Regions from separate parts of the Streptomyces sp. NPDC014656 genome, predicted to be linked through region 1. Evidence: riboswitches for the same ligand, from Rfam matches in the RefSeq annotation. Region 1 holds a riboswitch; the other holds the start of a gene.
What was found. Region 1 has a riboswitch for S-adenosylmethionine ahead of thrC (threonine synthase). Riboswitches for the same ligand answer to the same signal wherever they lie in the genome.
Positions count from the first base shown of each region.

Region 1 (7,117 bases):
GCCCTCGGACGTGCCGGTGGAGTCGTCCCGCCGGGAGCAGCAGCCGATGAAGTGGCCGGCCCATCCCCAGGTGTGGAAACCCAGCTCGTCCGCGCCGAGCATGCCCCACAGCAGCTCCTCGACGATGTCGTCCGGCACCATCCGCAGGTACTCCGACGACGCCCACGGCGTGTGCGTGAAGTGACCGATCCGGAGGTCGGGGCGCAGCTCGCGGAGCATGCCGGGGACGAGGGCCAGGTGGTAGTCCTGCACCAGGACCGCAGCGCCCTCGGACGCCTCGGCGGCCAGGGTCTCGGCGAAGGCGCGGTTGTAGGCGCGGTAGGAGGCCCAGCGGCGGCGGAAGGCGGCGTCGAAGACGGGCTCGCGCGGGATGTCGTACAGGTGGTGGTGGAGGAACCACAGCACCGAGTTCGCGATGCCGTTGTACGCGTCGGCGTACACCTCCGGGTCGATGTCGAGCATCCGCACGCCGGGCTCGGCGACCCCGCGCCGGACGGCCTCCCGGTCGCCGTCGCCGAGCGCCGCGCACACCCAGAGGCTGTCCTGCGAGTCCACGGCGCTCAGGCCGGAGACGAGACCGCCGCCGCCCCTGCGGGAGGAGAGCGTGCCGTCGTCACCGAGCGTGTACGAGACGGGTCCCCGGTTCGATGCCACGAGTACGGAAGCCATGTGGCGAACCTAGCCCGTCCCGTAAACGCTCAAACGTACGTATACGGTCAGCGGTCGGCCGGATACGGACGGCGGGCGCCTCCGCGGCCGGTGGCCTAGCGGATCCGCCGGCCGCGCATCGCCGCCTTCGCGACCAGGCCCGTCGCCGCGAGGACGACCGCCAGCGCGCCGAGCAGCCACAGCCGCTCCCCGTCGGAGCCGGTCTCGGCCATCGAGCCGTCCGCGCCGCCGCCGCCCGTGCTGCTGCCGCCGCCGCCCGGGGCGCCGGGGCCGGGGGCCGGTGCCGCGGCGGTGGTCACGGAGGGCGAGGGGGCCGGGTCGGTGGGGTCGGTGGACGGGTCCGTGGCCGGATCCTTCGTCGGGTCCGTGGTCGGGTCCGTCGGGGTGGGGTCCGCCGGCGTGGGCGTCGGCGGGGTCGGGCTCGGGGGCGGGGTCTCCAGGACCTGGGTCACGGCGCACGCCGGGTCCTCGCTGCCCTCGCCGCAGTTGGAGCGCGGGGAGCTCACCTCCACGGCGCCGCGGAGCTTCCCGTCGCCGGTCGCCGGGTCCTTCACCTTCACCGAGTAGGTGACGGTGGCCGTCTTCCCGGCCGGGACGTCACCGCTCCAGCTGATCCCCGGCCCCTCGTACGCGACCTTCCCGAGGTCCGCCTTCGCGTCGCCCGCGTGGACGGCGTCGTCGAGGGTCCCGGTGAGGTCGTCGGCGAAGGAGGCGTTCGGGTGGTCGAGACCGCTGACGTTCTTCGCGGTGATCGTGTACGTGAGGGTGCCGCCCGGCTCCACGGTGCGCGGGCTCGCCGTCCTGGTGACCTCCAGGTCCGGCACCGGCACCGAGAGGGCGAGGCCGGAGGGCACGTAGGTGTCGCCGTCGGTGGAGAAGGCCAGCTCGGCGGAGGTCGCGCCCACCGGGACCGCGCCCTCGGGGACGTCGAACTCCTTCGCGTCGATGGACAGGTTGTCGACGAGGCCGGGGGAGACCGCGCCGGCGCCCTCGCCGGTGAAGAAGTTGCCGGTGTCGCCGGTGCGGGTCCCGGTGACGTTCCTCCCGCCGACCCGGAACTCGTCGCCGGGCGTGTTCCGGTCGCCCTCGTACGCCGTCACGCTCGCCCGCACCTTCCCCGGCGAGCGGCGGAAGCCCTCCACGGTGACCGTCGTCGCCGGGGAGGCCGGGCGCTGGATCACGTGCCCGCCGTGGACGTGGACGGAGCGCCGCTCCGGCGCCTTCACCGGGTCGGGGCCCGGGAAGCGGTACACCACGGTCAGGGACCAGCCGGCCACGCAGCCCTTGCCGGCCGGCGCCCACACGCCGCTCACCCCGATCGCCACCGGCGCGTCCGTCCCGGAGACGCCCGCGAAGGCGGCGGTCACGTCGGACTCGCCCGTGTAGTAGTGCGGGCCGATGGTGTCGGCCGGGTCGACGACCATGCTGTCGATCGAGACCGGCGACGCCGGCCTCCCGCCGGCCGAGAGCAGCGGGGCCGTGGTCGCCGGGTCGCCGGGGGAGGGCTCCACGTCCGCGCCGGAGGCGTCGCAGCGGTTCAGCGCCGCCCCGCTCGGGCCCCGGTAGGTGCCGTCGTGGCCGCCCCAGTACAGCCGGGCGTAGGCCACTTCGGCGCCTTCCGGGAGGCGGAGCCGGGCGGTGCTGGAGCCGTACGCGCCACCGGTGCCGGCGGTGTCGAGGCGCCGCATGACGAAGGTGTTGTTGTCGTCCGGGCCCTCGCCCTCCGTGGCGGCCGCGCAGCGGGCCGCCAGGTCGGCGGGGGCCGTCGGGCAGCCCATGACGGTGTTGCCGGCGGTGGTGAAGTCGCCGTACAGGGACTCCTGGTACCGCTGGCCGAAGGGTTCGACGACATCGGCGGCGGCCGGTCCGGCCGCCGCCGTCAGCGAGAGCGTGCCCGCGGCGAGCAGGCCCGCCCCGAGGAGGCGGGCGGAATGAGATCGTACGAAGCGCATAAAATGGCAATGTAGGCAAAGCGCATCATCTACGGACGTTACGCCACGCGGCGGTGTGCGTACTCCCCGCCGTCGCTCCCCCCCGCCCTAGGCCACGCGGCGGTGCGCGTACTCCGCGATCTCGGCCATCGGCGGGCGCTCCTCCGTGTCCACCGCGTACGTCCGCGGCTCGAAGCCGTCCTCGCCGCGCTCGAACTGGGTCAGCCGGGGGCGCACGAGGTGGCCCCGGGAGAGCCGCAGCTGCGCCGTCCGGTAGATCGCCGCCGCCATCCGGCCCAGCGCCTGCCCGTCCTGGTGCCGGTGCTTGCGCACGCCCACGTCGACCTGCGCGAGCGCGTCCAGGCCCACCGTGTGCAGCGCGTCGACGAGGAGGCCCAGCTCCACTCCGTAGCCGACCGGGAAGGGGAGCCGTTCGAGCAGCGAGCGGCGGACCGCGTACTCCCCGCCCAGCGGCTGCACGAAGCCGGCCAGGCGCGGCCAGTGCAGGTTGAGCAGCGGGCGGGCCACCAGTTCCGTCACGCGACCGCCCTGACCCGGGGTGTCCCCGAAGGAGCGGTCGTACATCGCCTTGACGAACTCCACGTCCGGGTCGGTGAGCAGCGGGCCCACGATGCCGGTGACGAAGTCCGCCGAGAAGTCCTTGAGGTCCGCGTCCACGAAGCAGACCACGTCCCCGGTCGTCACCATGAGCGACCGCCACAGGACCTCGCCCTTGCCGGGCACCGCCGGGATCCGGGGGAGGACGTCGTCGCGGGCGACCACGCGCGCGCCCGCCGCCGCGGCGACCTCGGCCGTGCGGTCCGTGGAGCCCGAGTCGATCACCACCAGCTCGTCCACCAGCGGCACCTCCTCGGTCATCAGCTCGCGCCGGATCACGCCGACGATGTCCCCGACGGTCGCCTCCTCGTTCAGGGCGGGCAGCACCACGCTGACCGTCGTCCCCCGCTTGGCGGCGAGCACCCGTTCCAGGGGCCGGTCGGACACGGACCAGGACCGCCGGTCCAGCCAGCGCTCCACTTCTTCCAGCAACGTGATCTCCATCTCGCGGATCGGACGACCGTCTCCACCTTCGAAGCCTTCGGTTACAGTCTTGAACAACGCGGATGCCCGATGCATGTCGGGGTGCCACCCGCGTCTCACAATCGAATACCGCTCATCCAGAGGGGCAGAGGGATACGGCCCGTTGAAGCCCCGGCAACCCTCCAGTCGGTTCTCGTACTCCAGCGAGGCCACCGGCTAGGGAAGGTGCCAAATCCGTCTCATGGCGAACAATTCGCCATGGGAAAGATGAGGAGAAAGGGCCTCGCCTCCATGGCTGTAAACACCGTCGCACCCGCAACCGCCGCTGCCGACACCACTGCCTCCACCATTGACCTCGGCCCCGCGTCCGGCCTTTCCTGTCGCGAATGCGGCCAGGTCTTCGCCCTCGGCCCGATCTTCGCCTGCGAGCTCTGCTTCGGCCCCCTCGAAGTCGCCTACGAGCTGCCGCTCGGCGACCCGGAGGCGCTGCGCAAGCGGATCGAGGCCGGCCCCGCGAACATCTGGCGGTACGCGCCCCTGCTGCCCGTCCCCGCCGACGTCGCCGAGAAGCCGAACCTGAACCCCGGCTGGACCCCGCTCGTCAAGGCCGACAACCTCGCCCGCGAGATCGGCGTCGCCCCCGGCAGGCTCTTCGTCAAGGACGACTCCGGCAACCCGACCCACTCCTTCAAGGACCGGGTCGTCGCCCAGGCCATCGAGGCCGCCCGCGCCTTCGGCTTCACCACCCTCTCCTGCTCCTCCACCGGCAACCTGGCCGGCGCCGTCGGCGCCGCCGCCGCCCGCGCCGGCTTCCGCTCCTGCGTCTTCATCCCGCACGACCTGGAGCAGGGCAAGGTCGTCATGGCCGGTGTCTACGGCGGTGACCTCGTCGCCATCGAGGGCAACTACGACGACGTCAACCGCTTCTGCTCGGAGCTCATCGGCGACCCGCTCGGCGAGGGCTGGGGCTTCGTGAACGTCAACCTCCGCCCGTACTACGGCGAGGGCTCCAAGACGCTCGCGTACGAGATCTGCGAGCAGCTCGGCTGGGTCATCCCCGACCAGCTCGTCATCCCGATCGCCTCCGGCTCCCAGCTGACCAAGATCGACAAGGGTCTGCAGGAGCTCATCAAGCTGGGCCTGGTCGAGGACAAGCCGTACAAGATCTTCGGCGCCCAGGCCGAGGGCTGCTCCCCGGTCTCCGCCGCCTTCAAGGCCGGCCACGACGTGGTCCGCCCGCAGAAGCCGAACACCATCGCCAAGTCCCTCGCGATCGGCAACCCGGCCGACGGCCCCTACGTCCTCGACATCGCCCGCCGCACCGGCGGCGCGGTGGAGGACGTGAACGACGAGCAGGTCGTCGACGCGATCAAGCTGCTGGCCCGCACCGAGGGCATCTTCGCCGAGACCGCGGGCGGCGTGACCGTCGGCGTGACCCGCAAGCTCGTCGAGGCCGGTCTCATCGACCCGGAGCTCACCACCGTCGTCCTCAACACCGGCGACGGGCTCAAGACCCTGGACGCCGTGGCCGACAGTTCTCAGGCGACCGCAACCATCCGCCCGAGCCTGGACGCGTTCCGTGACGCGGGCCTGGCCCACTGAAAGGTCCGTGAAGCCGCCATGGCCGTGAACGTCCGCATCCCCACCATCCTCCGCACCTACACCGGCGGCCGGGCCGAGGTCCCCGCCGAGGGCGGCACCCTCGCCGAGGTCATCGCCGACCTGGAGAAGAACCACACCGGCATCGCCGCCCGCGTCCTGGACGACCAGGGCAAGCTGCGCCGCTTCGTGAACGTCTACGTGAACGACGACGACGTCCGCTTCGAGCAGGGCCTGGAGACCGCGACGCCGGACGGCGCGGGCGTCTCCATCATCCCGGCGGTCGCCGGCGGCTGCTGACCCTTACCAGTTGGTAGCTTTCGCTACAGAATTGCCCCTTCCGCGAGAGAAAGCGGAGGGGGCAATTCTGCATGGTTGAGCGCGGTAGAGTTGGGGAAGCGCCCTCCGTCGATCATGCCGGACGCATATGAGCGCGGGTCCGGACCTGACGAGAATGCGACAACCGGCGGCCGGAAAGCGCGCACACTCTGCCCCTTATGCGCCTTTCGCCCGGCCCGAGTTGCCCCGCAATTCAGGGATTTCTTCCCGATTCCCCTTTCCGTGCCGCGCAGAATTCCCGATGGATTGCCCTGTTGCAGAGGGCAGTTGGACAGATACATTCAGCGGCGGTCGACGCGTTCCGGCGCAGGTTCTGACCCGGGTTCGTGAAGTGCGGATCCGCTCAAGGGCCAGTACGTAATAGGGGAGTTAGGCATGGCTCAGGGCACCGTCAAGTGGTTCAACGCGGAGAAGGGCTACGGCTTCATCGCGGTCGACGGTGGTGCGGATGTTTTCGTCCACTACAGCGCCATCCAGATGGATGGGTACCGCGCCCTCGAAGAGGGCCAGCGAGTCGAGTTCGAGATCTCGCAGGGTCAGAAGGGCCCGCAGGCGGACATGGTCAAGGTGACCGCCTGAGCGCGACGCGATCGGCCACCGACGCCAACGCCGTCGAGGGGCCCGCATCCTCAGGGATGCGGGCCCCTCGACGCGTTCCGGGACGGAAGGGCCGCGGCGCGGGCGGCGCGGGGCGGGGCGGAGGCGTGTGTCCGGGGCGCGTCGGCGGTGCGGCGTGGAGGCGCGTGCCCGGGGGGCGTGCCGGCGGGGCGGCGTGGAGGCGCGTGACTGGGGTGCGCGCCCGGGGGTGCCCGGCCGTGGGCCGTGAAGGTGGCCCGGGGGCGTGCCGGCGGGGTGGCGTGGAGGTGCCCGATCCACGAGAGTCGCTTGCACTCGCATGGGTCGAGTGCTAATCATTGGCGTTAGCACTCGGAAGGTGAGAGTGCTACGAGGATCGGGCAGACGAGGCCGCCGACCCGGGTGGGGCAAGGAACCACACGGAGCGCGGAGGCCGTCCGTCGCGGGCGTCGGCGCGGTCCTGGAGCGTTATCCACCCCATGTCCGGGAGGACCACTTCACATGGCCAAGATCATCGCGTTCGACGAGGAGGCCCGGCGCGGTCTCGAGCGCGGCATGAACCAGCTCGCTGACGCCGTCAAGGTCACCCTCGGCCCCAAGGGCCGCAACGTCGTCCTCGAGAAGAAGTGGGGCGCCCCCACGATCACCAACGATGGTGTCTCCATCGCCAAGGAGATCGAGCTCGAGGACCCGTACGAGAAGATCGGCGCCGAGCTGGTCAAGGAAGTCGCCAAGAAGACGGACGACGTCGCCGGCGACGGTACGACCACCGCCACCGTCCTCGCCCAGGCGCTCGTCCGCGAGGGCCTCCGCAACGTCGCCGCCGGTGCCAACCCGATGGCCCTCAAGCGCGGCATCGAGAAGGCCGTCGAGGCCGTCTCCGGCGCCCTGCTCGACCAGGCGAAGGAGGTCGAGACGAAGGAGCAGATCGCCTCCACCGCCTCCATCTCCGCCGCCGACAC
Region 1 is NZ_JBIBZN010000019.1:24,013-31,129, reverse strand. It holds gene ACF1ED_RS32270 (trehalose-6-phosphate synthase) at 1-669, opposite strand, end outside; gene ACF1ED_RS32265 (hypothetical protein) at 765-2,621, opposite strand; gene ACF1ED_RS32260 (glucosyl-3-phosphoglycerate synthase) at 2,709-3,650, opposite strand; SAM riboswitch class I at 3,772-3,915, shown strand; gene thrC (threonine synthase) at 3,933-5,243, shown strand; gene ACF1ED_RS32250 (MoaD/ThiS family protein) at 5,262-5,540, shown strand; gene ACF1ED_RS32245 (cold-shock protein) at 5,955-6,158, shown strand; gene groL (chaperonin GroEL) at 6,657-7,117, shown strand, end outside.

Region 2 (7,117 bases), on a different contig from region 1:
GAAGCGGGTCAGATTGCCGCACAGGGTGCAGCGCCAGCGGGTCTCGGCGGTCGGCTGGGGAACGGTCGTCATGGTGCCGTCCTTCTTCCTGTTCGTGGTGGTACCAGGTACGGGAGCCGCGGTGCGCCGTCGGACTGCGGTGCTCGATCCCGTAACCCTACGGCCTCACCGCCGGGCGCCCGGCCCGGCGAGGCACTCTGTCCACTTCGTCCCTCTTGGGCCATGATCTGTCCATGATCGACTGGCGAGGCACGGCCCTGGGCGCCTACCGGAGCGTCCGCACCGGACCTGCGGTGACCTACGGACTGATCGCCGCCTGCTGTCTCCTCTTCATTGTCAGCCCCGTCTCCGGACTGAACCCGTCGCACGCGACCGGGGACGAGGTGCTCGCGGCGCAGAGCGCCTACTTCCAGCGGTGGGGAGTGGTGCCGGCCGAGCTGACGCGGGGCGATCCGGGCGCCCTGCTCACCCCCTTCACCGCCCTCTTCGTGCACGGCGGGTGGCTCCACCTGCTCGGCAACATGCTCTTCCTCTGGGTCTTCGGGGCGATGGCGGAGGAGCGGATGGGGCACGCCGAGTTCGCCCTCTTCTACCTGGGCACCGGCTACCTCGCCCTGCTCGGCTACGCGGTGGCGCACGCCGACAGCGAGCAGACCCTGGTCGGGGCCTCCGGGGCGATCTCGGCGGTGCTCGGGGCCTTCCTCTTCCTCTTCCCCCGCTCCCGGGTGACGAGCCTCTTCCCCTTCCTCTTCTTCCTGCCGCTGCGCTTCCCGGCCTGGGCGGTGCTCGTCTTCTGGTTCACGCTCCAGTGGCTGGCGGCGCGGGCCGCCGGCGCGGGGCCGGGGGTCGCCTATCTGGCCCACGTCGTGGGCTTCTCCGTCGGCTTCCTCTACGCGTGGGCGCGCTTCCGGGGTGGGGATAGAGTGAAATCCCCAGCAGCGGCGACCGAGGGAGACAGCCAGCCGTGATCACCGCGATCGTCCTCATCAAGACCAGCGTGGACCGCATCCCCGAGATCGCGGAGTCGATCGCCGCGCTCGACAACGTCAGCGAGGTCTTCTCGGTGACCGGTACGTACGACCTCATCGCGATGGTCCGGGTGCCGCGCCACGACGACCTGGCCGAGGTCATCCCCGGCCGGATCAGCAAGATCCCGGGCGTCGAGGGCACCGACACGCACGTCGCCTTCCGCACGTACTCGCAGCACGACCTGGAGGCGGCCTTCGCCATCGGCCTGGAGTCCTGAGGCCGGGCGCCGTGCCGTCCCGCGGAAGCCCGGACGGGGACATCCCCGTCCGGGCTTCGTCGCACTTGTCTTCGAGGGGTGAGCGCGTGCGGCTCTCGGTCCCGCCCGCCGGTCAGCCGCGGTCGGGGACGCAGCGGCCGTCCTCCGTGCGGTACTTCCACCGGGCGCCGTCGCGGACCAGCTCCTTCACGGCTCCGACGAACCGCTCGACGTGCTCGTCCGGCGTACCGGCCCCGAAGCTGACCCGGATGGCGTTCAGGGAGCGCTCGCCGGGGGCGGCCGGCTCGGGGGCGCCGCACTCGCCCGGGTCCTGCGGGTCGGAGCCGAGCAGGGTGCGGACCAGCGGGTGGGCGCAGAAGAGGCCGTCGCGCACGCCGATGCCGTACTCGGCGGAGAGGGCGGCGGCGAAGTGGGAGCTGTTCCAGCCGTCGACGACGAAGGAGATGACGCCGACGCGCGGGGCGCCGTCGCCGAAGAGGGAGAGGACGCGGACCTCGGACACCTCGGCGAGCCCGGCGCGGACGGTGTCGACGAGGTGCCGCTCGCGGGCGACGAGGGCGTCGAAGCCGGCCTCGGTCAGCGCCCTGCAGGCGGAGGCGATGGAGTAGACGCCGATGACGTTCGGGGAGCCGGCCTCGTGGCGGGCCGCGGTGGTGTGCCACTCGACGTCCACGCCGCCGTCGGCCCTGCGGGCCACCGTGCGGGAGGCGCCGCCGCCGGCCAGGTAGGGCTCGGCGGCCTGGAGCCAGTCGGCGCGGCCGGCGAGGACGCCGGAGCCGAAGGGCGCGTACAGCTTGTGCCCGGAGAAGGCGACCCAGTCCACGTCGAGTTCCCGGACGGAGACCGGGTGGTGGGGGGCGAGCTGGGCGGCGTCGAGGACGATCCGGGCGCCGTGGGCGTGGGCGGCGGCGGCCAGTTCGCGCACCGGCCACAGCTCGCCGGTCACGTTGGAGGCGCCGGTGACGCAGACCAGGGCGGGGCCGTGAGGATCGCGGTCGGCGAGGGCCCGCTCCAGGGTCTCGACGGCCTGCGCCGGGGTGCGCGGCGCGTTGAGGTACGTCACCTGGGCGTCGCGCCAGGGCAGCAGGGAGGCGTGGTGCTCGGTCTCGAAGACGAAGACCTGGCAGTCGGCGGGCACGACCTGGGCGAGCAGGTTGAGCGAGTCGGTGGTGGAGCGGGTGAAGACGACCTGGTCGCCCTCGCGGCAGTCGAGGAACTCGGCGACGGTGACGCGGCTCTGCTCGAAGAGGTCGGTGGAGAGCTGGGAGAGGTAGCCGGCGCCGCGGTGGACGCTGCCGTAGTACGGGGCGTAGGCGGCGACGTCGTCCCAGACGCGCTGGAGGGCGGGGGCGCTGGCCGCGTAGTCGAGGGCCGCGTAGGTCACCTCGCCGCCGGTGACGAGCGGGACGGTGACGTCACGGCCGAGGACCGGCAGCGGCTCGGCGCAGCAGGCGTCGGCGGAGGCGGCGGAGGGGGCGGCGGCGTTCGGGCGTGCGGACATGGCGGTATCTCCCGGCGGGACAGGCGAAAGGGCGTGAAGGGCCCGCAGGGCAGCGCGAAACGGCGTGCCGCGTACGGGTGTTGCCTCGACGCACGGCGAGAACGGGGCCGTACGGAGGGGGAGAAGAAGGGGGCCGGAGGCCCTAACGCATTCGCTTGCTCACGAAACCGCTCCCTCAAGGACCAGGACCCCAGGGACGGCGCAGGGGTCCGCGCTTGCCATGGACCTTGCTGTCCACGGCCTGGTCTTCACCCGGGGCACCCCGCCACGGACGGAGGGTTGCCGGACAGCCAGCCGGGGCTTGGGGCTGTCACTCATGACCTGTTGCCGAACGTATGCCACCGCTCGCGGTCCGCGCAACCCCGTCCGAATTCCGGAACGGGGCCGCGCGGACCGCGCGGCGGCTCTCAGGCGTGAGTGGCGGCGACCCAGCGGTCCAGGCTCGCGCGGGCGGCCCCGGAGTCGATCGACTCGGCGGCCCGCGCCATCCCGGCCCGCAGCTGCTCGGCGAGGGTGCCCTCGCCGGGCTCCAGGGCGGTGAGCGCCGCCGCCGCGTTGAGCAGCACCGCGTCGCGCACCGGCCCGGTCTCGCCGGCCAGCAGCCGGCGGGCGACGTCGGCGTTGTACGAGGCGTCGGCGCCGCGCAGCGCCTCCAGGGGCGCGTAGTCGATGCCGGCGTCCTTCGGGTCGAAGACCTCCTCGCGGACCGAGCCGTCCCGGACCACCCACACCCGGGAGGTGCCGGTGATGGTCAGCTCGTCCAGGCCGTCGTCGCCGCGGAAGACCAGGGCGGAGTTGCCGCGCTCGGCGAAGACCCCGGCGACGATCGGCGCCATCCGCGGGTCGGCGACGCCGACGGCCTGGGCGCGCACCCGGGCGGGATTGGTGAGCGGGCCGAGCACGTTGAAGGTGGTGCGGATGCCGAGCTGGCCGCGGGCGGCCGCCACGTGCCGCAGCGAGGGGTGGAACCTCACCGCGAAGCAGATGGTGATGCCGGCCTCCTCGGCGACCGCGGCCACCCGGGCGGGGGTGAGGTCGAGGTTGATGCCGAGCTTCTCCAGGACGTCGGAGGAGCCGGAGGCGGAGGAGGCGGCCCGGTTGCCGTGCTTGACGACCTTGGTGCCGGTGCCGGCGACGACGATCGAGGCCATCGTGGAGATGTTGACGGTCTTGGCGCCGTCGCCGCCGGTGCCGACGATGTCGACGGCCGGTCCGGGCACCTCGATGGTGTTGGCGTGCGCGTACATGGTCCGGACGAGCCCGCTGATCTCCTCGACGGTCTCGCCCTTGGCCCGGAGCGCCACCATGAAGCCGGCGATCTGCGCGTCGGTCGCCTCGCCGCTCATGATCAGGTCCATCGCCCAGGCGGTGTCGTCGGCGGAGAGGTTCCTCCCCTCCAGGAGGCCGTTCAGGAGGACGGGCCAGGAGCGGCCCGCCGTGGTAGGTCCTCCAGCGGGGGTCACAGCGCTCATGGCAGCTCCTGATGATCGTGCGTCGGATACGGGGCCAGCCTATCGAGCCCCGGGGACGGCAAAGAGCCCCGTCCATCGAATGGACGGGGCTCTCGCCGTGGCGACCTACGTCAGGAGGTCAGGAGGGAGTCAGTGGTGGCCGTGGCCGCTCTGGATCTCCTTGTACTCCTCCAGGGTGGGCTTGGCGACCTGGTTGTCGTCGCCGTAGTAGCCCTTGTTGAGCTTGACCCGGAGCTTCTCCATCGCGCCGATCTTCCGCTGGACGCCGTTCTCGTCGACGGCCGGCGGCAGCGCGGCGGGCTCGTACTGCTCGTGCGCGGTGAGCTTGTACAGCTCGCCCTGGCTGAGCGGCTCGTGGACCTCGACGAACTCACCGTGCGGCAGGCGCTTGATGATGCCGGACTCGCGCCCGTGCAGCACCTTGTCCTTGTCCCGGCGCTGGAGGCCGAGGCAGATCCGCTTGGTGACGATGAACGCGATGACCGGGCCGACGAAGAAGAAGATCCGCACGAACCAGGTGATCGAGTTGATCGACAGGTGGAAGTGGGTCGCCCAGAGGTCGTTTCCACCACCGACGAGCATGATCATGTACGCGGTGATCCAGGCGACACCGAAGGCGGTGCGCGTCGGAGCGTTGCGCGGGCGCTGCGCGATGTGGTGCTCGCGCTTGTCGCCCGTGATCCAGGACTCGATGAACGGGTAGACCGCGATGGCCGCGAGGACCGCCGGGAAGATCGCCAGCGGGATCATCACGCCGAGGACCAGCGTGTGGCCCCACAGGTTGATCTCCCAGCCCGGCATGACACGGATCAGACCCTCGGCGAAGCCCATGTACCAGTCGGGCTGGGCGCCGGTGGACACCTGGTCCGGGCGGTACGGGCCGAGCGCCCAGATCGGGTTGATCGAGGCGACCGCCGCGATGACCGCGATGACGCCGAAGACCAGGAAGAAGAAGCCTCCGGCCTTCGCCATGTACACGGGGAGCAGCGGCATGCCGACGACGTTCTTGTTCGTCCGGCCGGGGCCCTCGAAGTGCGTGTGCTTGTGGACGAACACCAGGATCAGGTGAGCGACCACCAGGCCCAGCATGATGCCGGGGAGCAGCAGCACGTGCGCCGAGTAGAACCGGGCGACGAAGTCGCCGCCGGGGAACTCGCCGCCGAAGAGGAACATCGACAGGTAGGTGCCGACGATCGGCACCGACAGGATCGCGCCCTGCATGAAGCGGACACCGGTGCCGGAGAGCAGGTCGTCCGGGAGCGAGTAACCGGTGAAGCCGGTGAACATGCCCAGGAAGAACAGCAGGAAGCCGAACAGCCAGTTGATCTCACGCGGCTTGCGGAACGCGCCCGTGAAGAAGACGCGCATCATGTGCACGAACATGCCGGCGAGGAAGATCAGCGCCGCCCAGTGGTGGATCTGCCGGATCAGCAGACCACCGCGCACCTCGAAGGAGATGTGCATGGTCGAGTTGAACGCCTCGGACATCAGCTGTCCCTGGAGCGGGACGTACGAGCCGGCGTACTCCACCTCGTTCATCGACGGGTGGAAGAACATCGTCAGGTAGACGCCCGTCAGGATGATGATGAGGAAGCTGTAGAGGCAGATCTCGCCCAGCATGAAGGACCAGTGGTCCGGGAAGATCTTCCGCATGTTGGCCTTGGCCAGCGTGTAGATCCCCAGGCGTCCGTCGGCCCAGTCGGCGACCCGCTCACCGGCGGGCGCCTTCTTCTGCGTGTTGGTCACAGTGCTCATCCGCGCTCCCAGAATGCGGGACCGACGGGCTCGTCGAAGTCGCCGTGCGCTTCGAGGAAGCCCTTGTCGTTCACGCCGATCCGCAGCTGCGGGAGGGCGTGACCGGCCGGGCCGAAGATGACTCGGGCGCCGTCGGACAGGTCGAAGGTGGACTGGTGGCACGGGCAGAGCACGTGGTGCGTCTGCTGCTCGTACAGGGAGATCGGGCAGCCGACGTGGGTGCAGATCTTCGAGAAGGCGACGATGCCCTCGTGCGACCACTCGAGCTCGCGCTTGTCCTTGATGTCCTCCGGCTGAATCCGGACGATCATCAGGGCGGCCTTGGCGATCTCGGTCTGGAAGTGGTGGTCGTGCTCCGAGAGGCCCTCGGGCATCGCGAAGGTCAGCGAACCGACGGCGACGTCCTCGGGACGCAGCGGCTCGTGCGTGTTCATGTTGATGAGCAGCTTGCCCTTGGCCCACAGGGTGGTCCGGAGCTTGCGCTCGGGCAGCGGTCCCATGTCACGCAGCAGCATGACTCCGGAGAGCGGCACCAGGGCCAGCGCGCCGAAGAGCGTGTTGCGGATGAGCTTGCGGCGGCCGAAGCCGGACTCGGCGGCACCGGCCGCGAAGTCCGCCATGACCTTCGCCTTGACCTCGGGCGACGCCGCCATCGGGTGGCGCTCGTCCGCGATCTCGACGTCGGACATCAGGGTGCGGGCCCAGTGGACCGCGCCCGCGCCGATGAAGAAGAGGGCGAGGCCGAGCGTCCAGCCGAGGGCGAAGTTGAGCGCGGACACGTGGCCGAAGGGCCAGATGTACACGATCTTGTCGACCGGGAAGATCACGTACGAGGCGATGAAGCCGATGGTGGCCAGCATCGACAGCACGAACATGAAGGCGACCGCGCGCTCGGAGCGCCGGGCGGCCTTCTCGTCGATGTCCTGGACACGCGGCTTGTGGGGCGGAAGGCCCGGGTCGGCGAACGGGTTGTCCGCGACCTTCACCGCGCCGTGCGCGGTGTCCTGCCCTGCCGGCAGGTTCTCTTCTGGAATCTCTTGGGTACTCATGACTTCTTGGCCTTAGCGGTGTGGGCCGCGACCCAGATGGCAACTGCGATCAGCGCACCCAGACCGAAGATCCAGGCGAACAGGCCCTCGGAGA
Region 2 is NZ_JBIBZN010000004.1:353,264-360,380, forward strand. It holds gene ACF1ED_RS12305 (hypothetical protein) at 1-72, opposite strand, end outside; gene ACF1ED_RS12310 (rhomboid family intramembrane serine protease) at 234-968, shown strand; gene ACF1ED_RS12315 (Lrp/AsnC family transcriptional regulator) at 965-1,246, shown strand; gene ACF1ED_RS12320 (aminotransferase class V-fold PLP-dependent enzyme) at 1,359-2,747, opposite strand; SAM riboswitch class IV at 2,954-3,069, opposite strand; gene trpD (anthranilate phosphoribosyltransferase) at 3,155-4,219, opposite strand; gene ACF1ED_RS12330 (cytochrome bc complex cytochrome b subunit) at 4,349-5,974, opposite strand; gene ACF1ED_RS12335 (Rieske 2Fe-2S domain-containing protein) at 5,971-7,023, opposite strand; gene ACF1ED_RS12340 (c-type cytochrome) at 7,020-7,117, opposite strand, start outside.
Region 2: linked by a shared signal. The riboswitch ahead of ACF1ED_RS12320 (aminotransferase class V-fold PLP-dependent enzyme) and the one ahead of thrC (threonine synthase) in region 1 are both predicted to bind S-adenosylmethionine.